DNA from 2 places in the Arthrobacter sp. LAR12-1-1.1 genome. Region 1 is predicted to be linked to the other one. Evidence: riboswitches for the same ligand, from Rfam matches in the RefSeq annotation. Region 1 holds a riboswitch; the other holds the start of a gene.
What was found. A riboswitch is a leader RNA that binds a small molecule or an ion and turns the genes downstream of it on or off. The one in region 1 is predicted to bind glycine.
Positions count from the first base shown of each region.

Region 2: another riboswitch for glycine. It lies ahead of gcvP (aminomethyl-transferring glycine dehydrogenase); the one in region 1 lies ahead of gcvP (aminomethyl-transferring glycine dehydrogenase).

Region 1 covers NZ_JBEGIG010000016.1:20,489-41,740, forward strand. Annotated here, with positions in the region: gene MRBLAR12_RS11945 (D-arabinono-1,4-lactone oxidase) at 1-682, shown strand, start outside; gene MRBLAR12_RS11950 (SDR family NAD(P)-dependent oxidoreductase) at 736-1,494, shown strand; gene MRBLAR12_RS11955 (NAD-dependent epimerase/dehydratase family protein) at 1,533-2,456, shown strand; gene MRBLAR12_RS11960 (polysaccharide deacetylase family protein) at 2,446-3,330, shown strand; gene MRBLAR12_RS11965 (APC family permease) at 3,600-5,009, shown strand; gene MRBLAR12_RS11970 (APC family permease) at 5,134-6,705, opposite strand; gene MRBLAR12_RS11975 (agmatine deiminase family protein) at 6,702-7,745, opposite strand; gene MRBLAR12_RS11980 (nitrilase-related carbon-nitrogen hydrolase) at 7,742-8,827, opposite strand; gene MRBLAR12_RS11985 (GyrI-like domain-containing protein) at 9,050-9,544, shown strand; gene MRBLAR12_RS11990 (DUF4193 domain-containing protein) at 9,726-10,028, shown strand; gene MRBLAR12_RS11995 (AMIN-like domain-containing (lipo)protein) at 10,336-10,881, shown strand; gene MRBLAR12_RS12000 (cytochrome P450) at 11,260-12,426, opposite strand; gene MRBLAR12_RS12005 (Dps family protein) at 13,051-13,530, shown strand; gene MRBLAR12_RS12010 (MFS transporter) at 13,612-15,186, opposite strand; gene MRBLAR12_RS12015 (TetR/AcrR family transcriptional regulator) at 15,255-15,794, shown strand; glycine riboswitch at 16,074-16,172, shown strand; glycine riboswitch at 16,174-16,289, shown strand; gene gcvP (aminomethyl-transferring glycine dehydrogenase) at 16,329-19,208, shown strand; gene gcvT (glycine cleavage system aminomethyltransferase GcvT) at 19,221-20,369, shown strand; gene gcvH (glycine cleavage system protein GcvH) at 20,622-21,005, shown strand; partial or broken gene MRBLAR12_RS12035 (serine hydroxymethyltransferase) at 21,002-21,252, shown strand, end outside.
Region 2 covers NZ_JBEGIG010000024.1:807-8,221, forward strand. Annotated here, with positions in the region: gene MRBLAR12_RS16000 (FAD-dependent monooxygenase) at 11-1,468, shown strand; gene MRBLAR12_RS16005 (hypothetical protein) at 1,548-2,159, opposite strand; gene MRBLAR12_RS16010 (GNAT family N-acetyltransferase) at 2,268-2,786, opposite strand; glycine riboswitch at 3,041-3,138, shown strand; glycine riboswitch at 3,140-3,247, shown strand; gene gcvP (aminomethyl-transferring glycine dehydrogenase) at 3,300-6,167, shown strand; gene gcvT (glycine cleavage system aminomethyltransferase GcvT) at 6,177-7,325, shown strand; gene gcvH (glycine cleavage system protein GcvH) at 7,383-7,415, shown strand, end outside.

The sequences.
Region 1 (21,252 bases):
TTACCTGCAGGAGGAGATTACCTATCCCACGTGGGCGGAGACCGCGGCAACCTGGCAGGCCGACATCGACGGGAACCGGCACTACTCCTTCCTCTGGTGCCCGGACGACGATTCATGCGAGCTCCTGGACCTGCCCGGTTCGCCTGGCCAGGGCATGGCGAACCGCAGCTACACCAAGCGGTACAACATCGCCCAGGTCAAGGACGAGCGTGAAATTTCCCGCACGGAGGGTGCCCGGCTGGACCGGTCGTACCGCATCTACCCGGGCGGATTCACCACACCGTTCCATGAGCTCGAGTACTTCGTTCCCAGCGAACACGGCTTGGAGGCCGTCGAGGCTGTCCAGGACCTGATCCGCACCAAGCACTCCGACCAGAAGTACCCCGTTGAGGTCCGCTGGGTGAAAGCCGACGAAGGTTACATGTCCCAGTTCCAAGGGCGCGACACCACCGTCATTACCCTGACCACCGAACCGGGGACCGACTACTGGCCCTTCTTCCGGGATGCGGATGCGGTGCTGCAGGAATTCGAGCCACGGGCACACTGGGGCAAGATCCATTTCATGACGCGGAGCCGCTTGGAGCGTCTCTACCCGGAGTTGGACACCTTCATCCAGATACGCCGGGAGTTCGACCCCCGCGGCATGTTCCTTAACGACCACACCCGTGCGCTCGTTGGCTAAATCAGCCTTCTAGGCTGCGCCTGCCGTGCCACAACCAATGGGGAAGAGAAGACATGAGCCATTTTCAGGACAAGGCCTACCTTGTCACCGGAGCCAGCTCCGGCATCGGTCTCGCGACCACTCGGGCGCTTCTGGCGCAGGGGGCAAAGGTTGCGGCAGTTGGGCTCCCGGACCGTCTGCTTGAAGACGCAAAACGCCAACTCTCGGGCGCTGTGATCTTCCTTGAGGCCGACGTCTCTGAGTCCCAACAGGTCGATAGCGCCTTCGCCCAGGCGGAAGCTGAACTCGGACCACTGAGCGGAGCGTTCAACTCCGCAGGAATCTCCAGTGTTGCGCCCATCGCCGAAACGTCCGACGAGCTGTGGCAGAGACTGGTCCGGGTGAACTTGACCGGCACATTCCACTTCGCCAGGGCAGCGGCGCGAACGCTCTCAGCCAACGGCGGTGGATCGCTCGTCTGCACCGCCAGCGAGCTATCACTCGTCGGCCAGGCTGGCTACACCGCATACACCGCGACCAAGGGCGGTGTCCTGTCGATGATGCGGTCACTGGCCGCCGAACTCGCACCTGCCGGCGTCCGGGTCAACGCCCTGTCGCCGGGGACGACAGATACTCCGATGCTTGCGGCCGAGTTCGCGAACGAAGAAGAACGCGCCAGGGACGAAGCGTCCGTACCGCTTGGCCGATTCGCCCTGGCCGAGGAGATTGCTGCGGCGGCGCTGTGGCTGTTGGGCCCTGAATCCTCATATGTCACGGGAACAAACCTTGTTGTCGACGGTGGTCGAACCACGACGTTCCCGCTCGGACATTGAATCCCACACCTAACTCTCGTACTGAAAGGCAAAATCACATGAGCTCTGTCCTGGTCACAGGTGGTGCCGGATTCACGGGACGCCACATAGTCAACGAACTTGCCGACGCCGGCCATCAAACGGTCAGCTACAACCGGGACTTCCTCGAGGCGCCACGCCCCGACGTCGTGTCCGTTCAGGGCGAGCTGTTCGATATCCCCCGCCTCCTCGAGGTATTCAAGGAACACGACGTGGACACCATCGTCCACACCGCAGCCATCTCCCACCCGACTTATTCCCTGAGCTTTCCCCTGGCAACCTTTGCTGCCAACGTCGAGGGAACGGTAGCGGTTTTCGAGGCGGCTCGACTCCACGGCGTCAAACGGATCATCTTCTTCTCGTCCGAGTGCGTGTACGGAAAGACCTCAGCACCTGTGGTTCTCGAATCGGAGCCCGTAAATCCGACGACGCCGTACGCCGTGACGAAGGTTACCGGGGAATGGCTCGGACAGGTCTACGGCGAAAGGTATGGAATCGACGTCATCTCCCTGCGCATCGGCCAGGTCTACGGACCCGGCAACCGCATGGATGAGGTCATGCGGGACATTATGCGCGGCGTGGTCCGCGACGGTTCGTTCTCACAGGACCACGGGGCCGACCACCGGTACAACCTGGTCTACGTCCGCGACGTCGCTCTTGCCGTACTTGCGGCAGTCCAGGCACCGGAAACGGCCTCGGCCAGGCCTCTGGCGTACAACATCTCCGGCAGCGAGTACTGGACCCTCAGCGACGTAGTCAAAGAAGTTCGAATCGCATTCCCGGACGCCACCGTGGAGATCGGGCCAGGGACGGATCCAACCCTGGACTTGCAGGGCCATTTCAGCATCGCTTCCGCGGCCAGGGATCTAGGCTACGAATCGGCCTGGCCCCTGCAGCGGGCCCTCGGCGATTACGCAGACTGGCTCTCGGGCCATGACTTCTGACGTCGATAAGAGCGGCTGGAGGCAGGGGGCGGCATGCGTTGCGGCGTTGACGTTCGACGTCGACGCCGAGTCCCCCATCCTGGCCGCCGGCCGCCGCTACGCCGACAATGCGATGGCGATGACTCACCAGGCGTTCGGACCCAAGGTGGGCGTTCCTCGGATTCTCCAAATGTTGAAGGATGTACAGCAGCCGGCGACGTTCTTCATTCCAGGAGTCACCGCGGAACGATATCCCCACATGGTTGAACAAGTCCTGGAATCGGGACACGAGATCGCGCACCACTCGCACACTCACCGCACCGCGGTGAACATGAGTTTCGACGACGAACGCGCCGACTTCGATCTGGCGCTTGCCGCACTCGGGCGCTTCGGCATTTCGCCAAAAGGGCATCGCGCCGCACTGTGGCAGCCCTCGTGGCAGACGCCGTCGCTGGTGGCTGAGTACGGGCTGACATACGATTCCAGCCTGATGGATGCGGACGTCCCGTATCTCATTGAAACCCCGGCGGGGACAGTTGCGGAGCTCCCCCCACATTGGAGCCTGGACGACTGGGAGCAGTATGCCTTCCTTCCGGAACCCAAGATCGGCGAAATCATCCAGTCGCCACTGGTGGTCGCTGATATGTGGATTCACGAGATCGACGCAATGCGACGTCATGGCGCGCTCTTCATGCTCACGTGCCACCCGTTCCTCACGGGACGGGCAGGACGGCTGGAGGCCCTGCGGACCGTGATCGAAACGGCGCTGGAACGAGGCGACGTCCGCTTCTCGACATGCGAAGCGCTCGCGGACGCGGCCCTCGGTGACCCTGCATTGATCGCCGAGCCCCTCAACCCTGTCACAGCGTCCGCGGAGCTGTACCCGGACTACTGAACGCCGGACTGCTGAACGCCGGACTACTGAGCCGCGGACTGCTGAGCCCGGCGGCACGGCGAACATTGGTGACCCCAAAACACAACAGGCCAAGGGCGAAGCCCTTGGCCGCGCTTCAGCCACGCCCGCAGCTCGTTGTGAAGCTTCACCCCCAAGACCGTCCCAGCGAAAGAAGGCTCATAGCAATGAACTCCCCGTCCCAGCTGTTGTCGGATGCACCTGGTCCACCACAGACCCCTAATCCTGAATCCCTCCAACTCAAACGGGAGATGGGGTTCTGGTCCTCCTTCTCCTTGGCGTTTGCCTTCATGTCGCCAATCATCGGCTTATACGGAGTATTTGGCTTGGCTCTGATGGCCGCAGGGCCGGCCTTCTGGTGGGGTCTGTTGGTTGTCCTCTTGGGCCAGGCCCTGGTAGCGGCTGTACTTGCCGAGCTCGCTTCGCGTTGGCCTGTTGCCGGCGGGGTCTGCCTTTGGTCCAGGTCCCTTCTCGGGCACACCTACAGCTGGTACGCAGGATGGGCCTACATCTGGACCCTCATCATCACAGTTGCCGCTGTAGCCTTCGGTGGAGGCACATTTCTGGCCTCACTGTTCGGCATCGAACAGCCTGACACCACAACGAAAATCATGCTGGGCGCCGTCATCTTGTTGGTCAGTACGATTGCCAACTCCGCCGGCAGGAAATGGCTGAGTCTGCTGGTGACTGTGAGCATCGTGTGCGAGGTCATCGCCAGCCTGGGGGTCGGGTTGGTACTGATCATCTTCCATCGCCGAAATTCCCTCAGCACGATTCTGGACTCCTTCGGATCCGCGCCTGACACCACCGCGTATGTCTTTGGGCCTTTCATGGCGGCCGTGGCAATTATCGGATGGTCGTTTGTGGGATTTGAGAGTGCGGGCGCCATAGCCGAGGAAGTCCGGTCACCCGAACGCAGAGTGCCGCGGGCTGTCCTGACGTCCCTGGTCACGGTGGCATCTGTCATCACGTTTTCGTGCCTGGCCCTGCTCCTCGCAATCCCGGATATTGGTGCCGCCATGTCGGGGGCAGACCCGGACCCGATTACCACAACCCTCACTGCCAATCTTGGCGAGGGAATCACCAAACCGCTCCTGGTGACCATCGTCCTGGGATTTATCGCAGGGACAGTGGCGCTGCAGGCAGCTGTCTCACGATCAATTTTCGCATTCGCCCGGCTGGACGCCCTGCCTGCGGCCAAGGTTCTGAGGCGCCTCAGCAAGACCGACCGGCTGCCCATCAACGCACTCATAGTCTCTGCGGTCGCTTCAATGATTATTCTTGCCCTGTCGGCATCACAGGTGTACGGCGCCCTCATTGCGTTCGCGACGGCCGGCTTCTACGTGGCATTCATCTTTCCAGTGCTGGCCGCCCTGGTGGTTCGGCTGAAAGGAGCGTGGAAGGCCGGACCCTTCAGCCTGGGAGTTTTTGGAACAGTAGTGAACGTGGCCGCGCTGCTGTGGTTGGGCTTTGAGATCGTCAATATCGCTTGGCCGCGACAGCCAGAAGCGCCCTGGTACCAAAACTACGCAGTAATTGTGGTTTTCGTGATCCTTGGCCTGGCGGGATTCGTGGTCGAGAAGCGCCTGCGTCGACGCAATAGCGGCACTTTGGTGGCGGAGGCAGAGCCAGAGCCGGAACTGTTGAAAGTCGGCCCGTGAGCGCCGCCCAGCAAGAAGTTTGCCTTTAGTCCCAATCAATAAGTGCAAGGCCCCACCGACAGCAAACGCACGGCTTTGCCCCGCGGCAGGGGCAAAGCCGTGCGCCGTCCATTGCCGCTGGCGGCTACTCGGGAACCACCAGGGCGGGGGTGTCCTTCCGGATGGTCTCGCCCCGGAAGAAGCCCGGATGCAGCTTCGCGGTCACCAGCATCACCACGGCGCCGAGGGCGAGGATGCCGATGCCCAGGATGAACACCAGGCCCACGCCGAAGACCTCGGAGCCGCTGCCGAACTCCGGCGCCCAGCTGTCCACGGCGGTCTGGAAGAAGACCACGGTGAGGACCAGGCCGCCCAGGACCGGGAACAGCAGCCGCATGAAGAAGTTACGGACGCTGGAGAACAGGCTGTGCCGGAAGTACCACGTGCAGGCGAACGCCGTCAGGGCGTAGTAGAAGCAGATCATCAGGCCAAGGGCCATGATGGTGTCGTTGAGGACGTTTTCGCTGACCACCTTCATAACGGCGTAGAAGCCGCCGGACAGCAGGCCCGCAACCACCGTGGCGTAGCCGGGGGATCCGAAGCGCTTGCTGACGGACGCGAAGCGCGGCGGCAGTGCCCCGTAGTGCCCCATCGCCAGCAGGCTCCGGGCGGGGGAGGCCATGGTGGACTGGAGGGAGGACGCGGTGCCGGAGAGCACGGCCAGGGACATCAGGATGGCCAGCGGACCCATGACAGGGGAGGCCAGTGCGGCAAAGACATTCGCCTGGTTGTCCGGGTTGTTCAAACCAATGCTGTCGGCACCGGTGCCGGCCACCATCATGGTGGCCACGATCACGGCGAGGTAGAGGGCCAGGACGGCCACCGCCGTCGTCGTTCCTGCCCGCCCGGCGGTGCCCCTGCCTCCCTTGGTTTCCTCGTTCACAGTGAGGCAGACGTCCCAGCCCCAGTAGACGAAGACGGCCAGTGACATGCCGGCGGTGAACTGCTCGAAGCTCTCGATTTTCGCCGGGTTGAACCAGTCCCAGCTGAACGCGATCGCGGTGCCCGAGTCACCCGAGGCTGCGTGGCTGAGCGCCATGATGATGAAGACGGCCAGGACCAGCACCTGGAAGCCGACCATGCTGTACTGCACGAGCTTGGTGGCGTGGAGGCCGCGGTAGCTGACCCAGACGGCGAGTGCCACGAACACCAGGCAGGTCACAATGTTCACGGCCGTGTTCGAGGTCAGGTCCGCGAGTTCGGGGTTGTTGAACACCTGGGCCAGGAAGAGATAGAAGAAGTCCACCGCGACGCCGGCCAGGTTGGACAGGACGATGATGTTGGCGGCCAGCAGGCCCCAACCGCCCATCCAGCCGACAAACGGGCCGAATGCCTTCGTGGCCCACGTGAAGGTGGTGCCGCTGTCCGGGGAGTCGGCGTTGAGCTCGCGGTAGGCGAACGCCACCAGGATCATGGGGATGAACGCGACGATGAAGATTGCCGGCAGCTGCACGCCCACGGCGCCGACGGCCGGTCCCAGCGAACTGGTCAGGCTGTAGGCGGGCGCCACGGAGGAGATGCCCAGGACGACGACGGCGAGCAGGCCAAGCTGTCCGCCCTTGAGCCCCTTGCCCGTGATGCCGTGCTTCGAGCCGGCGGGATCGACTGCGCCGTGGGCGGTGGTGGTGCCGTCTTCGCGGCCGATTGTCTGACTCATGGCTGACCTGTCTTGTGGGAGGCGGACGGTTGCTGTTGGGTGATGCAGTGGATGCCGCCGCCGCGGGCGAAGAGCTGGCGGGCGTCGATGCCCACCACTTTGCGGCCGGGGTAGGCGTCGCCGAGGATGCGCAAGGCTTTTTCATCCATCGGGTCGCCGAACGTGCAGGCAATGACGCCGCCATTGACCACCAGATGGTTGATGTAGCTGTAGTCGACGAAGCCGTCCTCGTCGGTCAGGGATTCCGGGGCGGGGACCTCGATGATGTTCCATTCGCGGCCGGCCGCGTCGCGGGTGGTGGCGAGGTGGCTGATGATGTCGCGGCTGACCTCGAAGTCGGGGTGTGCCGGGTTCTGCTGGGAGTGGACCAGCAAGGTGCCCGGAGACGGGATGGCCGCGACGATGTCGACGTGGCCGCGCGTGCCGAACCGTTCCGAATCCCGGGTCAGCCCGCGGGGAAGCCAGATCACGTGGCTGGTGCCCAGGGTCCGGGCCAGTTCGGCTTCGACGGCGGCCTTGCTGAGCCCCGGGTTCCGGCCCGGATCCAGTTGCACCGTCTCGGTGACGAGGACCGTTCCTTCGCCGTCGACGTGGATGCCGCCGCCCTCGTTCACCAGGGGCGAGACGAGGTGGCTGGCCCCCGAGCGTGCCGCGACGGCAGCTGCCACGAGCGAGTCCTTGTCCCAGGCCGCCCAGCCCTGGCCGCCCCAGCCGTTGAACACCCAGTCCACGGCGCCGAGCCGGCCGCCGTCGTCCAGGACGAACGTGGGGCCGATGTCCCGCATCCAGGCGTCGTTCAAGGCGGCGGTGACCACCTCGATGTCCGGGTGGAGGTAGCGGGCGGCGGTCTCCACATCCGCCGGCGCCACCAGCATGGTGACCGGTTCGAATTCCACAACGGCGTTCGCGACGGCGGCCCAGACGGAGCGGGCGGCGTGGGCTTCTGCCTCTGTTTCGCCCAGGGTGTAGCCGCCGGTGGGGAACGCCATCCAGACACGGTCCTGGGGTGCCGTTTCGGACGGCATCCGCCAGGCGCTCATGCCGTGACCTTCTGCGCAGTGGCCTCATACGCGGTGGCCTCATACGCAGTGGGCTCATAGGCGTCGAGGCCGAGCGGGGCATCGGCGCGTACCGGTTCGGTCAGCCGCGCGTAGGTGTCCGGGCGGCGCGTGGCCAGGAAGGGAAAGAGCGTGAGCCAGTCACGGCGCTGGTCGAGGTCGAGGTCCGCCACTATCACCGCGGATTCGTCCCGTGGTGCCTGCGCGAGGATCCGGCCGTAGGGATCGGAGATGAAGGAGGAGCCGTAGAAGTTCAGGGTGCCTTCGCTGCCGCAGCGGTTGGGGACCACCATGAACAGCCCGTTGGCAATGCCGTTGCCCACAATGACCTGTTGCCACAACGGCTGGGTGTCGAAGTCCGGGTGGTCCGGCTCGGAGCCGATGGCGGTGGGGTAGACCAGGAGTTCTGCCCCGCCGAGGGAGTAAATCCGCGCCAACTCCGGGAACCATTCGTCCCAGCAGGTGGGCATGCCCAACCGTGCGCCGCCGAGCTCGGCGGGGGAATGGACCTCGTAAGCATCGTCGCCGTCCGGGCCCTGGCGGAAGAATTTGTCCTCGTAGTAGCCGGCTGTGACGGGGATGTGCAGCTTGTGCGTGCGTGCCAGCAGTTCGCCTTCGGGGGAGACCAGGATGGCAGTGTTCAGGCCCAGGCCGTCGTCGGAACCGTCCGGGTTCTCCGCCTTCTGGTACAGCGAAGCGTGGACGCAGATTCCGTGCCGGCGGGCCGCGTCCGCCGCGAACCGGAACGTGGGGCCGGTGAACAGGTCCTCGGCGATGTCCGAGGGCCGCGGGCGCGGGGCCCCGGCCCGGGTGGTGTCGTTTTCGGGAAGCGTATCCGCGGGGTACCGGGACAGTGTGAGCTCGGGCAGGAAGACGACGGCGGCTCCCAACCGGGCGGCCCGCCCGATGCCTTCGTCCAGTTCCGCGTGCAGGGCCGCGGCGTCAGGATGCCAGCGGTGCTGTACGACGCCGACCCGCAGTGCTGGCCGGCTGGACGATGCACTTCGGGACGACGTGGTGCGGGCGAGGGAGGGCGGGGTGTCGAGGGACGTGATTTCGATCATGGCTACTCCAGTGAGACGGGCGTCACATAAATGAACGTTGTTCATTTAGTATTTAGGCGATGGTCGCGCCGGGCAAGACCTAATATGAATAAAGTTCATTTATTTATTCGCGGCAGTACGTGCGCCGAGTCCGGACGTGCGGGCGAACACGCCGCAGGCCGCTCCGTGGGCGCGGGCCGTAAGGCCCTAGACCGCGGATTGGGCGCGGCAGAGTCTGGGCGTATGACTCCAACGAACCCCGGGGCGGCTCCGGACATCAAGCCCGCCCAACTCAAGGAACAGCCGACTGCAGTGGTGCGTGAGACTGTCCCGATGAATGCGCTGCGCGACTTTTTCGGCCGTGCCTTCGGCGCCGTCATGGGTGCGGTGCAGGATCAGCATGTCCAATTGGCCGGACCCCCGTTCGCGCTGTACCGGGGCAAACCGACCGACGTCGTCGACGTGGAGGCGGGGTTCCCCCTCGCCGCACCTTTCACGAACCCAAGCGGCGCGGACACTGAGGTCATCGCCGGGGCACTCCCCGCAGGCCGGGCCTACGAGGCGATGCACATCGGGCCCTACGAATCACTGCAGCAGACCTACGGCGCGATCATGGCGCGGATGCGGCAGGACGGTGCGAGCCCCGGGGAAGCCATGTGGGAGTACTACCTCACCGATCCCGGTGCCGAGCCCGACCCGGCGAAGTGGCAGACGCTGGTGGTCTGGCCGGTCGCCTGAACTGCCCACCGCGGGCCGCGGACGCGGGGCGTCCCGGGGCCGCCGACCCGGGCTTCCGCGCCCCGTCCGACTCATTGTGTCTGATTGGCCACACTATTCCTCAACTCCATGCATAATGTCCTAAACTGCTTCACTGAGGTGCCTGAAATGGCGCTGCGCAGCAACGAAAGTGAACCCCGATATGGCTACCGATTACGACGCCCCACGTAAGACAGAAGAAGAGTCTCCCGCTGAGTCGCTGGAGGCCCTGCAGGCGTCCCGCGGCGGCGGCGCGCAGACTGCTGTGATCGACGTCGACGAGAACGACACCGCTGAAGGCATCGATCTTCCGGGTGCGGACCTGTCCGGCGAAGAGCTGACGGTCATTGTTGTTCCGGAGCAGTCCGATGAATTCACCTGCTCCTCCTGCTTCCTGGTCCGGCACAGGTCCCAGGTGGCCCTTGAAAAGAACGGCATGAAGTACTGCCGCGACTGCGAAGGCTAAGAATCTTTCAGCAACACCAAGACCGCACGAAGCGCCGGACCCTCGGGGGTGCCGGCGCTTCGCCGTTCCTGGCGTGGCCCGCGGCTGCCGGCGTTATCTGTTCGTGAAGGAACCTGGCGGGATGTGTCCGTGCAATCCGTCCGTGACCAGCAACGGGCCACTTTAACGGTTGGGCGCCGAAACGGATGAGGACCTCGCCCGCCGGTTCGGGGCCGCCTACGCTGGAAGCGTCTGACCTGCGCTGACTGTTTGGCCAGCTCAAGGGCTCGGGCAGCACCAGGGGGTGGCGGGGTTGAAGAGGACCCAGTTGAAGAAGATTCACGCTTTGCTCGCGGCAGTGCTGATGGCCGCCGGTCTCGGGGTGCTTGCGCCGGCGCCGGCAGCCGCGGACCCGTACTGCGGCCTGGTCTGGGGTTCGCTGGTCAAAACGGATCCGGCCATGAGCCAGGCCAAGGTGGTGAATGTGCGGACCGGTCAGCATTACTGTTTTGACCGGTTGGTCATCGACCTCAACGGCCCCGTGGCCGGCTACACCGTCCGCTACGTGCCCGAGGTGGTGCAGGACGGGTCCGGCCTGCCGATCCCGCTGCGGGGCCAGGCCTTCATCCAGCTCACGGTCAATGCGCCCGCATACGACGACGCCGGCAATCCCACCTACAACCCGGCGGACAAGGGTGAGCTGGCGGACGTGACCGGTTACCAGACGTTCCGGCAGGTGGCGTGGGCGGGCAGCTTCGAAGGGTATAGCAGCCTGGGCCTGGGGGTCCGCGCGCGGCTGCCGTTCCGGGTCCTGTCCCTGTCCGGGCCGGGCACCGGGTCACGGCTAGTGGTGGACGTGGCGCACTTCTGGTGATGGCCGGGGCGGCAGAGCAACGCGGCGCATTGCGCGATTTGCGAACTCAAGGCCTTGGTGGCATCACGGTGGATCAGGAGCATTTCGTGCGCTGCGCCCTTGCCGATGATGCAATTGTCCACCTCGCCAACCCGCGTACTTCTTCGACTGACAAGTCAGCTGGGCGTGCGATCAGCCCATTCCTGGGCAGTTCGACTCCTAGGCAGTTCGACGCGCGCGGAGCGAGGTGCCCCTAGGCGTCGAAATGGGCCGGAGGCACACCCTTCCGGTGGAAACGCTAGCGCCCCGCGTTGCCCTATCACTTACGGCTGTCATTCCGACGGCAAAGTCAATCAGTAGCAGCCACAACTGATAGGGCAACGGAGGCGGCGCTCGCCGTCAGGCAGCCAGCCAGGACACGGGAAGCTGTTTCACTCCGTAGACGATCGTGCTTTCCATCCGCTCCAGCTGCGCCCCGGGTCGCACGGCCAAGCCGGGCAGCCGGGAGAGCACGGCCTGCAGCGCGATCCTGGCCTCGAGCCGGGCCAGGGGAGCGCCGAGGCAGAAGTGGATGCCCTGGCCGAAGGCGAGGTGACGGTTCGGTGAGCGTCCGACGTCGAACACGTCAGGGTGCGGGAACTGCTCCGCGTCACGGTTCGCCGAGCCGATCCACGCCACGATCGGCGACCCCGCAGGGATCGGCAGGCCCCGCACGGTCGTGTCGACGGCGGAGATCCGGTACATGGACTGGACGGGGGAGCGGTAGCGCAGCACCTCTTCGATCGCCTGCGGGAGCAGGGCAGGCTCGGCGATGAGGCGTTCCGCCGTGCCCGGCGCTTCGGTGAAGCACAGCACCGCATTGCCGATCAGGTTCGTGGTGGTCTCGTTGCCGGCAACGAGCAGAAGGGCGCAGAATCCGAGCAGCTCGATGGCGCTGAGCTTCTGCCCGTCGATCTCGGCCGCGAGGAGCGCGCTGATGAGGTCATGGCCCGGCTGGCGCCGCCGCTGCTCGATCATGCCCATGAAGTACTCCGCCATTTCCCGGTGTGCGGCCATGTGGCCGGACTCGTCGGCGCCGGGGCGGGTCTGGCTCACGATCACGTCGGACCACTGCTTGAACCGGTCCCGGTCCGCGGCCGGGATGCCCATCAGCTCCGCGATGACGATGACCGGCAGCGGATAGGCCAGCTGGTCGATCAGGTCCGCGGAACCGGCAGCAACTACCGGGTCCAGCAACTCGTCGGTGAGTTCCGAGATGCGCGGGCCGAGCGCTTCCACTGACCGTGGCGTGAACGCCTGGGACACCAGGGAACGCAACTGGCGGTGCCTGGGCGGGTCCGTGTTGATCAGGCTGGCGGCGAAGAGCTGGCCCGTTTCGGAGGGGTTGTCCCCGCCGATCCGGGAAGAAAACGTGGCGTGCTCGGACAGGACCCGCTGCACGTCATCGTAGCGGAACACATGCCACACCCCGGTCTCCTGATCCTGGAAAACGGGTTCACTGTCCCGCATGGCTTCATAGCGGGGAAACGGGTTCAACGGCTGCTCCAGAGCGGGAAATGGCACCATGGCTGGCCTTCCTGACGAGGCGGACGGCCGTCGTTTCCTGGCAATGGACCAACTGCAAGGGACGAACTGCAACAGAGCAGGCGTCCAACGGGGCGGGCCGCGTGGCCCCGTCAGCTCCCACCCTAATACCGCGCAACAGCCTTGGCATGGGGATTCTGGCCCACGTCGGCCGCCCCTGCGGAACCGGCCCGTCACCACGGCGCCTAACGAAGCGGCCGGTCCTGCCGACGGTACGGAGGAGAACACCCCGGCTTTCCGCTAAACGTGGTCCGGACTGACGCCCCCTACGACGACGGCGCAGGCCTGTCGGCGTTGTTCGCAGGAAAGCATTGACCAGATGGTCCGCTGCGCCGAAGAGACCCGCAGGGAGGTCCTGCTGTCCCGCGAAGAGGGGGCAGACAGCGTCAAGAATCTCTCCCTCGCCCGTGCCTAACGGAACATAGGAACGGGGCAGTCTCAGCTTCCCGAAACGGTTAGTAAGCCGACTTAGTAAGCTGACCGAGAAATTCCTCCCCGAACCGTCGCGGCCCGTCGCTGCCCTGCGGTAGCGTCGGAAGCATCGGCCGCGGTGCCAGCAAATGGTGCGCGCGGCCCGCACGGTACCGGTTCTATTGAGGAGGATGCATGAAAGCGACACCTACACTGACGGCCAACCTGCAGGCGGTCCTAGTGGACCTGATCGAACTCCACGTTCAGGGCAAGCAGGCGCATTGGAACATCGTCGGGACTAACTTCCGGGACCTCCACCTCCAGCTGGACGAGATCGTCGACGCCGCCCGGGAGTTCGCGGACGATCTCGCCGAGCGCATGCGCGCCCTCCACGCCCTGCCGGACGGCCGCAGTTCCACGGTTTCCAAGTCCACCGCACTCGCCGAGTTCCCCGCGGGCCTGATCAACACGAAGGACGCCATCGAACGGATTGTCGCGGCCCTCGAGGCGGCCGTCGGCACGATGCGCAAAGTTCACGATGAAGTTGATGAGGAAGACCCCACCACCGCCGACCTCCTGCACGCCTTCATTGCCAAGCTTGAGCAGTATGCCTGGATGGTGAATGCCGAGACCATGCGGGCAAACGCCAGCGTGACCACTCCGGAGGACAAGTAGGGACCGGCTCCCACCGGTCCGACCCTAAACCAGCAGCGTCCGGCGCCGGATTTCTTCCGGCGCAGGACGCTGCTGTCCAAGCTATTTGGCCTTCGGCACCGTCCGCAGGACAATGGCGGCGAGGACGCAGGCCCCGGTCATCAGGACCAGCGCGATTGACGCCGTGACGTGGACGCCGGAGTCGAACGCCGTGCGCGCGGCAGCCGTCACTGCCTCCGCCAGGGGAGCCGGAAGCATGTGGGCGAGCTCCACCGCGCCGGCGAGGGTTTCACCCGCCTGGCTGGTGGCCTCTGCCGGGACGAGCCCGGACACCCCCTCGGGGAGCCGGAGGTTGCCCTGATAGGAAGCCGTCAGGATCGAGCCGAGGATCGCCGTGCCCAGCAGAGACCCCACTTCATAGCCGGTCTCGGAGATGGCGGCGGCGGCCCCCGACTTGTCGGCAGGCGCCGCACCCAGGATCAGGTCATTGGAAATCGTCTCCGCGGCGCCCACCCCCAGGCAGAGAACCAGCAGCGCGGCCAGGAGCAGAGACGGGCCATGGCTGTGGTCGCCGAACGCCACCAGGAAATAGCCCGCCGCGCTCAGCAGCAGCCCGCCGGCCACAACAAAGCCTGGCCGCACCTTGCGCACCAGCGGGACCACGAGCAGCCCCGCCACGACAGTGGCGATGAGGGCCGGGACCATGGCGACTCCGGAAGCCGAGGGGGACTGGCCCTCGACCAGCTGCAGGTGCTGTGCCAGGAACAGGATGAAGCCGTTGAAGGAGAACAGCGCCAGGACGTTGGCGATGATGGCCGTGCTGAAGATCCGGTTGCCAAAGAGGCTGACATCGAGCATCGGCGCCGTACCTTCCCCGCGGGCAAGTGCCCGCTGCCGCCGGATGAACACGTAGCCCATGAGCAGGCCGGCTCCAATGCTCGCGAAGGCCTCTGGTGCGGGCCCGTGGGTGGCGAGGGTTTTGATCCCGTAGACGACCGGCACCATGACCAGCAGGGACAGGACAATGCTGGGCACGTCCACGCGGCCGGGGTTCGGGTCGCGGGATTCCGGTATCAGCGCCGGACCGAGCACCAGGAGAGGAAGGATGATCGGCACTGCGACCAGCAGGACGGCGCCCCACCAGAAGTGTTCCACCAGCCAGCCGCCGGCAATCGGGCCGAGGGCGGCGCCGCCGGAGAAGCCGGCGGCCCAGATCGCCACGGCCAGCCTGCGCCGGTTGGGCTGCGGAAAGATATTGCGGATCAGGGAAAGAGTGGACGGCATGAGCATGGCGCCGAACAGGCCAAGCCCGGCACGGCCGGCGATCAGCCATTCGGCGCTCGGTGCGAACGCCGTCGCGGCCGAAACCGCGGCAAAACCCGCGCTGCCCACGAAGAGCAGGCGGCGCCGTCCGATCCTGTCGCCGAGGCTGCCCATAGCGACCAGCAGTCCGGCCAGGACCAAGGGATAGGCGTCGACGATCCAGAGCAGCTGGACGCCGGAAGCGGACAGGCTGGTGGCGATGGCCGGCAGGGCAAACGTCAGGGCGGTGTTGTCCACGGCCACGAGCAGGACGGGGAACATTAGCAGGGCCAGCGCCACCCAGTCGCGCCACGGTGCCCGGGGGCCGGTGGCCGCCGGGATGCTGGTGGCTGCGGTGATCGATGAAATGCTCATAGGACATAACTATACCGTCTGGACGGTACAGTTAAGAAATGAAGGGCTGGGCAGGCATGATGGGAGGCATGCCCAGGAAACCCGTCGCCCGCGAGGCCGTCCTCGATGCCTTCGAATCCCTGCTCATCGAAGTCGGTGAACGCGCCGCGACGCTGGACGCCGTCGCGCGCCGGGCCGGCGTCTCCAAGGGCGGCCTGCTCTACCACTTCCCGACCAAGGAGGCGATGATCGCGGTCCTGCTGGAACGGCTGGACCGGCATCTGGCTGCGGATGTTGCCGCCATGGCGGCGGCCCCCGAAGGGGCGGCGGCGTACTTCATTAGGTCCTCGGTGTGGGCGGACACGCCCATGGACCGGGTCTTCGTGGCGGCCACGCGGCTCGCCGAGGTGGCGCACGGGGAGACCCTCCGCCGCTTCGCCGCCGCCCAGGCGAGCTGGCTGGAACTGCTGGCGGCCGACGTCGGACCCGCCATGGCGAAGGCCGTCCTGTACATGGGGGACGGGCTGTACTTCAACGCCATGCTGGGCCGGGGCCCCGGCGGGCCGCTTCCGGAGGTCGAAGCGGACGTCGAGAGCCTGCTGGCCGCCGTCGAGAAGCTGCGCCGCTGACGCTCCCGCCCGCTCCCGCCCACCCCGCCCGCTCCCGCCCACCCCGCCCGCTCCCGCCCACCCCGCCGAACTCGCCGGAAGCGTGCGAGTTCGCCGCAAAGTTGCGGCGACCTGGCCGCTGTCCGGCGAACTCGTGTTGGCGGACGCACCCGGGGGCGGCTTGTCGCCCGTAACCTGGGTCGGCGGCTGGCAGGGAGTTTGCGGACGCGCGCCCGGCATAGGAGAATGGGAGCTGTGACTGTTGTCACCCACGATTAATCACCCAACTGAATACGCCTTTGATCTGCGGCGGGAGAGTCCTGCAAGTAGGTACAAGCAGGCGCCGTAGGAGCAAACCCTCCCCAGGAATCTCTCAGGCCCATGTACCGCCGCGGCAAGGCATCTCTGGAAAGTAGCAGGCGTGTCCCGGACATGCTGTGCTCACCGACGGTGCAAGCGGAGCCCCTGAAACGCAGGCTTCGCGGAAACTCTCAGGTCCAATACAGAGCGGGGAGGAACCCGAATCAATGTGGCGTACCCTGCGCCGCCTGAGTTATGGAGTTCCTTGTGACTGTTACCCCAGCCTCCACGTCCTTCGTTGACCGGCACATCGGCGCGCGCCGCCAGGCCGACGTCGACGCCATGCTGAAGGCTGTCGGCTACGACACCGTCGACGCCCTGGTGGACACCGCCGTTCCGAAGGACATCCGTCAGGACTCCGATCTCGCGCTCGCCGCCGCCCTCAGCGAGGTGGAAGTCCTCGCCGAGCTGCGCAAGCTGGCAGCGAAGAACAAGACCGCCGTGCAGATGATCGGGCAGGGCTACTACGACACGCTCACCCCGCCGGTGATCCGCCGCAACATCCTCGAAGCCCCGGCCTGGTACACCGCGTACACGCCGTACCAGCCGGAAATCTCCCAGGGCCGGCTCGAAGCCCTGCTGAACTTCCAGACCATGGTCCAGGACCTCGTCGGCCTGCCGATCGCCAACGCATCGCTGCTGGACGAAGCCACCGCCGTCGCCGAGGCCGTGCTGATGATGCGCCGCGCCAACAAGAACAAGACGGCGCACGACGGCAAGACCGTCCTCGACGCCGACTGCCTCCCGCAGACCATCGCGATCGTCAAGGGCCGCGCGGAAGCCCTCGGCTTCGAGGTCGAGGTCGCGGACCTCTCGAAGGGCCTGCCCGAGGGCGTCATCAACGGCGTCGTCCTGCAGCAGCCGGGCGTCTCCGGCCGCGTGTTGGACCACACCGCGGTGATCGCCGACGCCAAGGAACGCGGCGCGCTGGTCACTGTGGCCGCGGACCTCCTGGCCCTGACCCTGATCACCCCTCCGGGCGAGCAGGGTGCGGATATCGCCGTCGGCTCCGCCCAGCGCTTCGGCGTGCCGCTGTTCTTCGGCGGCCCGCACGCCGCCTACATGGCCGTGCAGAAGGGGCTGGAGCGCTCCATGCCCGGCCGCCTCGTGGGTGTCTCCAAAGACAACGCCGGCGTCCCCGCCTACCGCCTGGCCCTGCAGACCCGCGAGCAGCACATCCGCCGCGAGAAGGCCACGTCCAACATCTGCACCGCCCAGGCACTGCTGGCCATCGTGTCCTCGTTCTACGCCGTCTACCATGGCCCAGACGGGCTGAAGGCCATCGCCCAGTCGGTCCACGTCCACGCCAAGACCATCGCCGCCTCCCTGAAGGCCGCCGGGCTGGACGTGCTGCACACGTCATTCTTCGACACCATCACCGTCTCCGTGCCGGGCCGGGCGGCAGAGATCATCGCGGCCGCCGACGCCAAGGGCGTCAACCTGCGGGCCATCGACGCCGACACTGTCGGCATCTCCGCCGATGAGGCCACGACGGTGGCTATCGTCGCCGACGTCATCGCCGCGTTTGGCGCGTCGGTGACCGACACATCTGAGGGCTTCGGCCTGGACTCCGCCGTGGAGCGCACCTCCGACTACCTCCAGCACCCGGTGTTCAACACGCACCGTTCCGAAACCCAGTTGCTGCGCTACATCCGCCGCCTCTCGGACCGCGACCTCGCCCTGGACCGCACCATGATCCCGCTGGGCTCGTGCACCATGAAGCTGAACGCCACGGCCGAGATGGAAGCCATCTCCTGGCCGGAGTTCGCCTCCATCCACCCCTTCGCCCCGGACTCCCAGACCGAGGGCTGGCGCGAACTGATCGAGGACCTCGAAGCCCAGCTGACCGAGATCACGGGCTACGACCAGGTCTCCATCCAGCCCAACGCCGGATCCCAGGGCGAGCTCGCCGGCCTGCTGGCCATCCGCGGCTACCACCACTCCCGCGGAGACGAGCAGCGCAACGTCTGCCTCATCCCGGCCTCGGCCCACGGCACCAACGCCGCCTCCGCCGTGCTCGCCGGCATGAAGGTGGTCGTCGTGGCCACGGCTTCGGACGGCACGATCGACCACACGGACCTCGCCGCCAAGATCGAGGCCAACAAGGACGTCCTCTCGGCGATCATGATCACCTACCCGTCCACCCACGGGGTCTACGACGCCGACGTCCGCGAGGTCTGCGACTCCGTGCATGCGGCCGGTGGGCAGGTCTACATCGACGGCGCCAACCTCAACGCCCTCGTGGGGCTGGCCCAGCCGGGCATGTTCGGCGGCGACGTCTCGCACCTGAACCTGCACAAGACCTTCTGCATCCCGCACGGCGGCGGCGGACCCGGCGTCGGCCCGGTTGCTGCCAAGGCCCACCTGGCACCGTTCATGCCCGGCGATGCCAACAACGCCGACCCGGCCGACGGCACCCCGATCTCCGCCTCCCGCTACGGCTCGGCCGGTGTGCTGCCGATCTCCTGGGCGTACGTGAAGCTGATGGGCGGCCGGGGCCTCACCGAGGCCACCAAGTCGGCCCTGCTCGCGGCGAACTACATCGCGGCCCGCCTGAACGACTCCTTCCCGGTTCTCTACACCGGCGAAGGCGGCCTCGTGGCCCACGAGTGCATCCTGGACCTGCGCGAACTCACGGCCAAGACCGGCGTGACCGCCGAGGACGTCGCCAAGCGCCTGATCGACTACGGCTTCCACGCTCCCACGCTCGCGTTCCCGGTTGCCGGCACCCTGATGGTGGAGCCCACCGAATCCGAGGACCTTGGCGAGATCGACCGGTTCATCACCGCCATGGTTGCCATCCGCGCAGAGATCGACCAGGTGGCCCACGGCGACTTCACCGTGGAGCACAGCCCGCTGCGCAACGCCCCGCACACCGCCGCAGCCGTCATCAGCACCGACTGGACCCGCGAGTACCCGCGTGAGCAGGCCGTCTTCCCGGTCCACACGCTCAAGCAGGACAAGTACTTCCCGCCGGTCGGCCGGATCGACGGCGCCGCGGGGGACCGCAACCTGATCTGCTCGTGCCCGCCCCTCGAAGCCTTCGAGGACCACTCCGACGACTCCGCCAACTAAGGACAGCCACCGATGACTGAGAATTACACGGCACTTTACGAAGAGCACAAGGAGCTCGGCGCCTCCTTCACGGACTTCGGCGGCTGGCAGATGCCGCTGAAGTACAGCTCCGAACTCGCCGAGCACCACGCCGTCCGCAAGTCTGCGGGCCTGTTCGACCTCTCCCACATGGGTGAAGTCTGGGTCACCGGCCCGGACGCCGCAGCCTTCCTGGACTACGCCCTCGTGGGCAAGATCTCCGCGATGGCCATTGGCAAGGCCAAGTACTCGCTGATCTGCAACGAGGACGGCGGCATCATTGACGACCTCATCACCTACCGCCGCGGCGACGAGAAGTTCCTGGTGGTCCCCAACGCGGGCAACGCCAAGGTTGTGGCCGCGGCCCTGGCCGAGCGCGCTGCTTCCGGCAACGAGGGGGGCTTCGACGTCACCGTCGAGGACGCCTCCGCCGTGACCTCGCTGATCGCCGTGCAGGGCCCCAAAGCCCAGGAGATCCTGCTGCGCCTGGTTCCGGCCGCGCAGCACGAACTCGTCACGGGCCTGAAGTACTACGCCGCCGTCGACGTCCCCTTTATGTTCGGCGGCGCCAGCCAGGAGCTCCTCCTGGCCCGCACCGGCTACACCGGTGAGGACGGCTTCGAGATCTTCGTCGCGAACGACGACGCCGCCGCCCTCTGGCAGGCGCTGGTCGCCATCGCCGAGGAAGGCGAGCTGACCCCCGCCGGGCTCGCGTCCCGCGATTCGCTCCGCCTCGAGGCCGGCATGCCGCTTTACGGCAACGAGCTCTCCCTCGAAGGCGATCCGTTCGCCGCCGGCCTGGGCCCCGTCGTCGCGCTGTCCAAGGAAGGCGACTTCATCGGCAAGGCCGCCCTGGCCGCCAAGAAGGAAGCCGGCGCGGGTGCCACGACGGGCCGCAAGCTCGTGGGACTCAAGGGCCTCGGACGCCGGGCCGGCCGCGGCCACTACCCGGTCCTCAAGGACGGCAACGTGGTGGGCGAAGTCACCTCGGGCCAGCCCAGCCCGAGCCTCGGCTACCCGGTCGCGATGGCCTACGTCGATATCGAATTCACCGAGCCCGGCACCGCCCTGGACATCGATCTCCGCGGCAAGGCCGAGCCCTTCGAAGTGGTCGCACTGCCTTTCTACAAGCGCCAAAAGTAGCCCAACTGGGCCGGTTCCGGCCTGGGCGCCTCAGCGGTGCCCGGCTCCGGGCTTGCGTTGGCCCGTCGGACCCAACATCCTCTGCGTGCTCGGGCGCATTCGCGACCGAGCACGCGTGGGCCCACACCATCAGGGTTCCCTGGCCGAGCTTGCGAGGTTAGGGAGATGGCGGGGAGGATGGCGAGTCCCGCCGCGCAACCCGGCCACAATTTGATTTAGCACCAAGACCACTCCAAGACTTAGGAAAAACACATGGCAAAAGTTGCCCCCGAACTGCAGTACTCCGACGAGCACGAGTGGGTTGCGCGTGAGGCCGGGAACGTCGTGTCCATCGGTATCTCCGCCGTGGCCACGGATGCCCTGGGCGACATCGTCTACGTGGACCTGCCCGAGGTCGGCTCCGCAGTGACTGCCGGGGAGACCTGCGGCGAGGTTGAGTCGACCAAGTCCGTCTCAGACCTGTATTCCCCCGTCACCGGCGAAGTCACCGAAATCAACCCCGCCGTCGTCGATGATCCCGCGCTGATCAACAGCGACCCGTACGGTGCCGGCTGGCTCGTCAAGGTCGCCGCCGAATCGGACGGTCCGCTCCTGTCGGCTGAAGAGTACGCGTCCAAGAACGGCGGCGAACTGTGAGCGGCGCCGCTGCCGCCGGCACCGTGACCGTCGCGTTTGAGCAGGTCGTCTCCGCGTCGCTGGACGCGGACCTGTCCGCGCTGGATCCGGAGATCGCTGTAAGGATCGACGCCGAACTGACCCGCCAGCGGGACGGGCTGGAGATGATCGCCTCGGAGAACCACACCGCGGTGGCCGTGATGCAGGCGCAGGGTTCGGTGCTGACCAACAAGTACGCCGAGGGCTACCCGGGCAAGCGCTACTACGG
Region 2 (7,415 bases), on a different contig from region 1:
GGGGATTGTGATGGTGGATGTGATCGTTGCCGGAGGCGGTCCGACTGGGATGATGCTGGCCGGTGAGCTGACGCTGGCGGGGGTGGATGCGGCCATTGTGGAGCGCCGCTCGACGCCGGAGCTGGTGGGCTCGCGTGCGGGCGGGTTCCACTCGCGGACGATCGAAATCCTCGATCAGCGCGGGATTGCCGACCGGTTCCTCGCCGAGGGCAAGCCCGTCCAGGCGGCGTTCTTCGGGAACACAACCCTGGACGTGAGCGACTTTCCTACACGGCACCCTTACACGCTCGGCCTGTGGCAGAACCATATTGAGCGGATCCTGGCTGGCTGGATTGAGGAGCTGGGTGTGCCGGTCCATCGGGGGCTCGAGGTCGCCGGCTTTACCCAGGACGACAGCGGGGTCGACGTGCATCTCGCCGACGGCGGGCCGATGCGCGCGCTGTACCTGGTGGGTGCCGACGGCGGGCGAAGTGCTGTCCGCAAGGCGGCCGGCATCGAGTTCCCCGGCTGGGATGCGACGAGGAGCAGCCTGATCGCCGAAGTGGAGGTGACCGAGGAGACGCCGGCAGGGATCCGCATCGACGAGGTGGGGATCCACGGGCTGCACCTGATGGAGGACGGACGAACCACGCGGGTGGTGGTGACCGAGAAGCAGCTTGGACCGGCCGCCGAGCCCACCCTGGCTGACCTCAGCAAGGCGCTGACCGAGGTCTATGACACGGATTTCGGGGTGCACACTCCGACGTGGATCTCGCGGTTCACCGACGCCACGCGGCAGGCCGCGGCCTACCGCAGCGGCCGCGTGCTGCTGGCCGGGGATGCCGCGCACATCCATGCTCCTTCGGGCGGGCAGGGGATCGGGCTCGGCATCCAGGACGCCGTGAACCTCGGCTGGAAACTCGCCCAGGTGGTCAAGGGTATTGCGCCGGACCGCCTGCTGGACACCTATCACGCCGAGCGGCACCCCGCCGGGGCCCGTGCGCTGAAGCACACGATGGCGCAGTCAATCATGCAGAGGGCCGACCCGCGCATCGGTGCGTTGGCCGACACGGTGGCCGGCCTGCTGACGATCGATGAGGCCCGGAAGCGGCTGGGCGGCCTCATCTCCGGCCTGGACGTCCGCTACGACCTCGGTGAGGGGCACCCGCTGCTCGGGCGCCGCATGCCCGATCTCGACGTCGTCACCGCCAACGGCCCGCGGCGCGTGTTCACCTTCCTGCACGATGCCCGTGCGGTGCTGCTCAACCTCGGCGCGCCGGGCAGCATCGACCCGGGGCCGTGGATGGATCGGGTGCAGTTGGTGGACGCCACGTACGACGGCGGGTGGGAGCTTCCGGTGATCGGTTCAGTCAGCGGTCCTGCTGCCGTGTTGATCCGGCCTGACGGGCATGTGGCGTGGACGGGAGACGGGACTCAGCGGGGGCTGGAGGATGCGCTGGCCAGCTGGTTCGGGCCTGCGCGGCATTAACGCCCCAACGGTGGCCGTGACCGACGCGTATTTCCGTGCCCGTCCCCTCAACAGGAGAGGTAGCCCGGCCTCAGCGGGTCTAGAGTGCGTTTTCTCGTAGCGCCCTGCTGTAGTGCTCAGGGGTATTCCTGGTTGCGGCCGACACAACGAGGTGTCGCCGGCTCAGCCGGTGTGCGAAGTACCCCTCGTACGGCAGCACGATGACAGTGTCGATTCCGCTTTCCCATGCCGGGATGAGTTCTTGGAGACTTCGGGGTTCGGCATCGTGGGGAAATTTCGGGATCAGGCTTCGGTCCCAGGCTTGATAAGCCTCGCGGTCCAGACCTTCCCATTCATACCGTTGAGTCCAAAAGGGTGGGATCAAAGGATTCAACCCCTGACTGGCGTCCCCGGACTCGCGCAATTCCGCGGGCGTGGGATGGTGCGTTGGATCTTCGATCTGGTACCAGCTCCAGGCCTGGTCCCATGACGTTTTCCAGCGCTTCTCCCACGTGGAGGCATCAGCCGATTCCGGCATCCGGGAATGACCACAGTCTGGTACGGGGCTTAGGGGCGGGATGTTGAGGTCGCCGGCCATGGACCATGCCTGCCGGACAAACAGAAGGAGAGTCAGGTGGTGTGGATCGTCATTGACGCGGATCACCATGTCATGCGGCCACGGACTTTCCGGTTGCGGCGTGCCCCATTGCATTTTCGTTACCCCCAGTTCGAAGACAGCCCGCGCGGGCCGAATTGCGTTCAGCGTCGCACCGACTTCACGCTCTGTAAACGGAGATCAGTTCGTTCGGGGCGTGCCCGGTCAGACGGTGTCGACCCAGTAGCGGCGTTTGCCGTTGCGGGTGTCCTCGTAGGCGCCGCCGTTCTTTTCGATGGTCGTCCGGGAGCCTGCATTATCCTCATCGCATGTGAGAAGAACCCGGGGGATTCCCAGTTCACGGGCAATCGGCAAGGCATCAGCCAGCGCCCTCGCTGCGTGGCCGCGACGCCTGGCGGAGGGCCTCACGCTGTAGCCGATGTGCCCGCCTTCGTTGAAGAGGAAGTCGTTCAGTTCGTGCCTGATGGCCAGTGAGCCAAGGAACGTGTCACCCTCCATGATCCACAAGTACGTGCAGGGCACATATCCTGGCTTCCGCGGGCTCTCCGGCCGAGCGTCATTGATGAGGGCGTCGACAAAGCGGCGGAACGACTGGGCATCTTTGAGTTCTTCCAGGGACCAGTCCTCCGCGCCCCCGCCGTCCCGGTGGGCGCCGTCAAATTCTGCGGATCCTTCCAGCCAGGAGGAGTGGTAGCTTGCGTCCGGAGCGATAAGGAGAGGCATCACGCGATCATATTCGAAGGGTTCGCGTTTCCCGTGGTCTCGGTCCGGGTGTGTAGGGTGCTGCCAGCGTCAGCGGACGGCAGGTCGTAGTAGCCCAACGGCCCCGGGGGATGGACTTGTTCCTTGGCTGGCATTCGACGGCGGGGAGGCACCCCCGTGGTGCAGGAAACAGCGACTCAATTGAAATTAATTTTGCATCCTGCCCGGGAACCAGATAAATTGTGAGCTGTGTCACCGACCAGTGGCACGGCTTATGATCTGCGGCGGGAGAGTCCTGCCGGTACGTTCAGCAGGCGCCGTAGGAGCAAATCCTCCCCAGGAATCTCTCAGGCCCACGTACCGCCGCGGCAAGGCAACTCTGGAAAGCAGTCCGGGCAACCGGGCTCACCGACGGTGCAAGTGGCGCGCTGCAATCAGCAGGGCAAAACGGAAACTCTCAGGTCCAATACAGAGCGGGGAGGAACCCGAATCATCGTGGCGTTTTGATGCCACCTGAATTATGGAGTTCCTCTCATGACGGTTCAATCGTCCCCGTCCACCTTCGCAGATCGCCACATCGGCGCCCGCCGCCAGGCCGACATCGACACCATGCTCAAGGCCGTCGGCTACGACAGCGTTGATGGCCTCGTTGACAACGCGGTCCCCGATTCCATTCGCCAGGAAAAGCCCCTCACGCTGGACAGCGCCCTCAGCGAAGTCCAGGTGCTGGCCGAGCTGCGCAAGCTCGCCTCCAAGAACAAGACGGCCGTGCAGATGATCGGCCAGGGCTACTACGACACCGTCACCCCGCCGGTGATCCGCCGCAACATCCTCGAAGCCCCGGCCTGGTACACCGCGTACACGCCCTACCAGCCGGAGATCTCCCAGGGCCGCCTCGAGGCGCTGCTGAACTTCCAGACCATGGTCCAGGACCTCACCGCGCTCCCGGTCGCCAATGCGTCGCTCCTCGACGAGGCCACCGCCGTCGCCGAGGCCGTGCTCCTCATGCGCCGCGCCAACAAGAACAAGTCCGCGGCCGGGGCCAAGACCGTCCTCGACGCCGACTGCCTCCCGCAGACCATCGCCATTGTGCTGGGCCGCGCCGAGGCCCTGGGCTTCGAGGTGGAGGTCGCCGACCTCTCCAAGGGCCTGCCCGAGGGCGTCATCAACGGCGTCGTCCTGCAGCAACCCGGTGTCTCCGGCCGGGTGTGGGACCAGTCCGGCGTGATCGCCGCTGCCAAGGAACGCGGCGCCCTCGTCACCGTGGCGGCGGACCTCCTGGCCCTGACCCTGATCACCCCTCCGGGCGAGCAGGGTGCAGACATCGCCGTCGGCTCCACCCAGCGCCTGGGCGTGCCGCTGTTCTTCGGCGGCCCGCACGCCGCCTACATGGCGGTGCGCGAGGGCATGGAACGCACGCTCCCCGGCCGCATCGTCGGCGTCTCCAAAGACAACGCCGGCGTCCCGGCGTACCGCCTGGCGCTGCAGACCCGCGAGCAGCACATCCGCCGCGAGAAGGCCACGTCCAACATCTGCACCGCGCAGGCACTGCTGGCCATCGTGTCCTCGTTCTACGCCGTCTACCACGGCCCCGACGGGCTGAAAGCCATCGCCGAGACCGTCCACAACAACACCCGCGCCCTCGCCGCCACGCTGAAGATCGCCGGCCGCGAACTGGCGAGCGACTCCTTCTTCGACACCCTCACGGTCCGCGTGCCCGGCAAGGCCGCCAAGGTCATCGCCGCCGCCGGGGCCCGGGGCATCAACCTGCGGCTCATCGACGCGGACACAGTTGGCGTGTCCGTCGATGAGACCACGACGCCGGAGGTCCTCGCCGCGGTCGTCGTCGCCTTTGGCGCCGGTCCGGTCCTGGAGGCCAAGGGCTTCGAGCTGCCCGAGACAGTGCTGCGCACCTCCGACTTCCTGCAGCACCCGGTCTTCAACACGCACCGTTCCGAAACCCAGCTGCTGCGCTACATCCGCCGCCTCTCGGACCGCGACCTCGCCCTGGACCGCACCATGATCCCGCTGGGCTCGTGCACCATGAAGCTGAACGCCACGGCCGAGATGGAAGCCATCTCCTGGCCGGAGTTCGCCTCCATCCACCCCTTCGCCCCGGACTCCCAGACCGAGGGCTGGCGCGAGCTCATCAGCGGCCTCGAAGCTGACCTCGCCGAGATCACGGGCTACGACCAGGTCTCCATCCAGCCCAACGCCGGATCCCAGGGCGAGCTCGCCGGCCTGCTGGCCATCCGCGGCTACCACCACTCCCGCGGAGACGAGCAGCGCAACGTCTGCCTCATCCCGGCCTCGGCCCACGGCACCAACGCCGCCTCCGCCGTGCTCGCCGGCATGAAGGTGGTCGTCGTGGCCACGGCTTCGGACGGCACGATCGACCACACGGACCTCGCCGCCAAGATCGAGGCCAACAAGGACGTCCTCTCGGCGATCATGATCACCTACCCGTCCACCCACGGGGTCTACGACGCCGACGTCCGCGAGGTCTGCGACGCGATCCACGCCGCCGGCGGGCAGGTCTACGTCGACGGCGCCAACCTCAACGCCCTCGTGGGGCTGGCCCAGCCGGGCAAGTTCGGCGGCGACGTCTCGCACCTGAACCTGCACAAGACCTTCTGCATCCCGCACGGCGGCGGCGGACCCGGCGTCGGCCCGGTTGCTGCCAAGGCACACCTTGCACCGTTCATGCCAGGGGACGCGAACAAGGCGGCGCACGAAGCCGGCGGTATCGAACCAGGAACTGGTGTTGCGATCTCCGCTTCACGCTACGGATCGGCCGGTGTGCTGCCGATCTCCTGGGCGTACGTGAAGCTGATGGGCGGCCAGGGCCTCACCGAAGCGACCAAGTCGGCCCTGCTCGCGGCGAATTACATTGCCGCACGGTTGGATGAGCACTTCCCGGTTCTCTACACGGGGGAGAGCGGGCTGGTGGCGCACGAGTGCATCCTGGACCTGCGTGAACTCACGGCCAGGACCGGCGTGACCGCCGAGGACGTGGCAAAGCGCCTGATCGACTTCGGCTTCCACGCCCCCACGCTGTCCTTCCCCGTGGCGGGCACCCTGATGGTGGAGCCCACCGAGTCCGAGGACCTTGCGGAGATCGACCGCTTCATCGAGGCGATGATCACCATCCGCCAGGAGATCGACCAGGTCTCCAACGGAGATTTCACGGTGGAGAACTCCCCGCTGCGCAACGCACCCCACACCGCCGCAGCCGTCATCAGCACCGACTGGACCCGCGAGTACCCGCGTGAGCAGGCCGCATTCCCCGTCCACACACTCAGGCAGGACAAGTACTTCCCGCCGGTCGGGCGCATCGACGGCGCCGCCGGAGACCGCAACCTGGTCTGCTCCTGCCCGCCGCTTTCCGACTTCGAGAACTAAGGATCCCTGATGAGTGAGAACTACACCGCTCTCTACGAGCAGCACAAAAAAGCCGGCGCCTCCTTCACGGACTTCGGCGGCTGGCAGATGCCCCTCAAGTACGAATCGGAACTGGCCGAGCACCACGCGGTCCGCAACGCCGCGGGCCTGTTCGATCTCTCCCACATGGGCGAAGTCTGGGTTAGCGGCCCGGACGCCGCAGCGTTCCTCGACTACGCCCTGGCCGGGAAGCTCTCGGCGGTCGCCGTCGGCAAAGCGAAGTACTCGCTGATCTGCCAGGAAGACGGCGGCATCATCGATGACCTCATCTCTTACCGCCGTGGTGAGGACAAGTACCTCGTGGTCCCCAACGCCGGCAACGCTGCGGTGGTTGCCGCGGCACTGGCCGAAAGGGCTGTTTCCGGCAAGGAAGACGGGTTCGACGTGACGGTGGAGGACGTTTCCGCCGAAACCTCGCTGATCGCCGTCCAGGGACCGAACGCAGAGGCCATTCTGCTGACGCTGGTCCCGGCCGAGCAGCATGTCCTGGTCACCGAGCTGAAGTACTACGCAGCGGTTGAGGTACGTATCACCGTCAACGGTACTGACCACGATCTGCTCCTCGCCCGCACCGGCTACACCGGCGAGGACGGCTTCGAAATCTACGTTCCCAGCGAGGACGCCGCCGGCCTCTGGGAAGCGCTGCTGGAAACCGGGGCCGGCCACGGGCTCATCCCCGCCGGTCTGGCCTGCCGTGACTCGCTGCGTCTGGAAGCCGGCATGCCGCTCTATGGCAACGAACTCTCCCGCGAAGGCAACCCGTACGCCGCAGGCCTGGGACCGGTCGTCTCGCTCGCCAAGGAGTCGGACTTCATCGGCAAGGTTGCCCTGAGCGAACTCAAGGCAGCCGGCGCAGGCTCCACAACCGGCCGCAAGCTCGTGGGGCTCAAGGGCCTGGGCCGCCGGGCCGGCCGCGGCCACTACCCGGTCCTCAAGGACGGCAACGTGGTGGGCGAAGTGACCTCCGGACAGCCGAGCCCCACCCTGGGGTACCCCGTCGCCATGGCCTATGTCGACGTCGATCACGCCGCACCGGGCACAGCCCTGGACATTGACCTGCGTGGCAAGGCGGAGCCGTTCGAAGTTGTCGCACTGCCGTTCTACAAGCGCCAAAAGTAGCCAGCCGCCGCTGGCTGAGCCTGTCGAAACCACATACGAACTTAAGGATTGAGATAAATGAGCAAAGTTGTAGCCGAACTGAAGTACTCC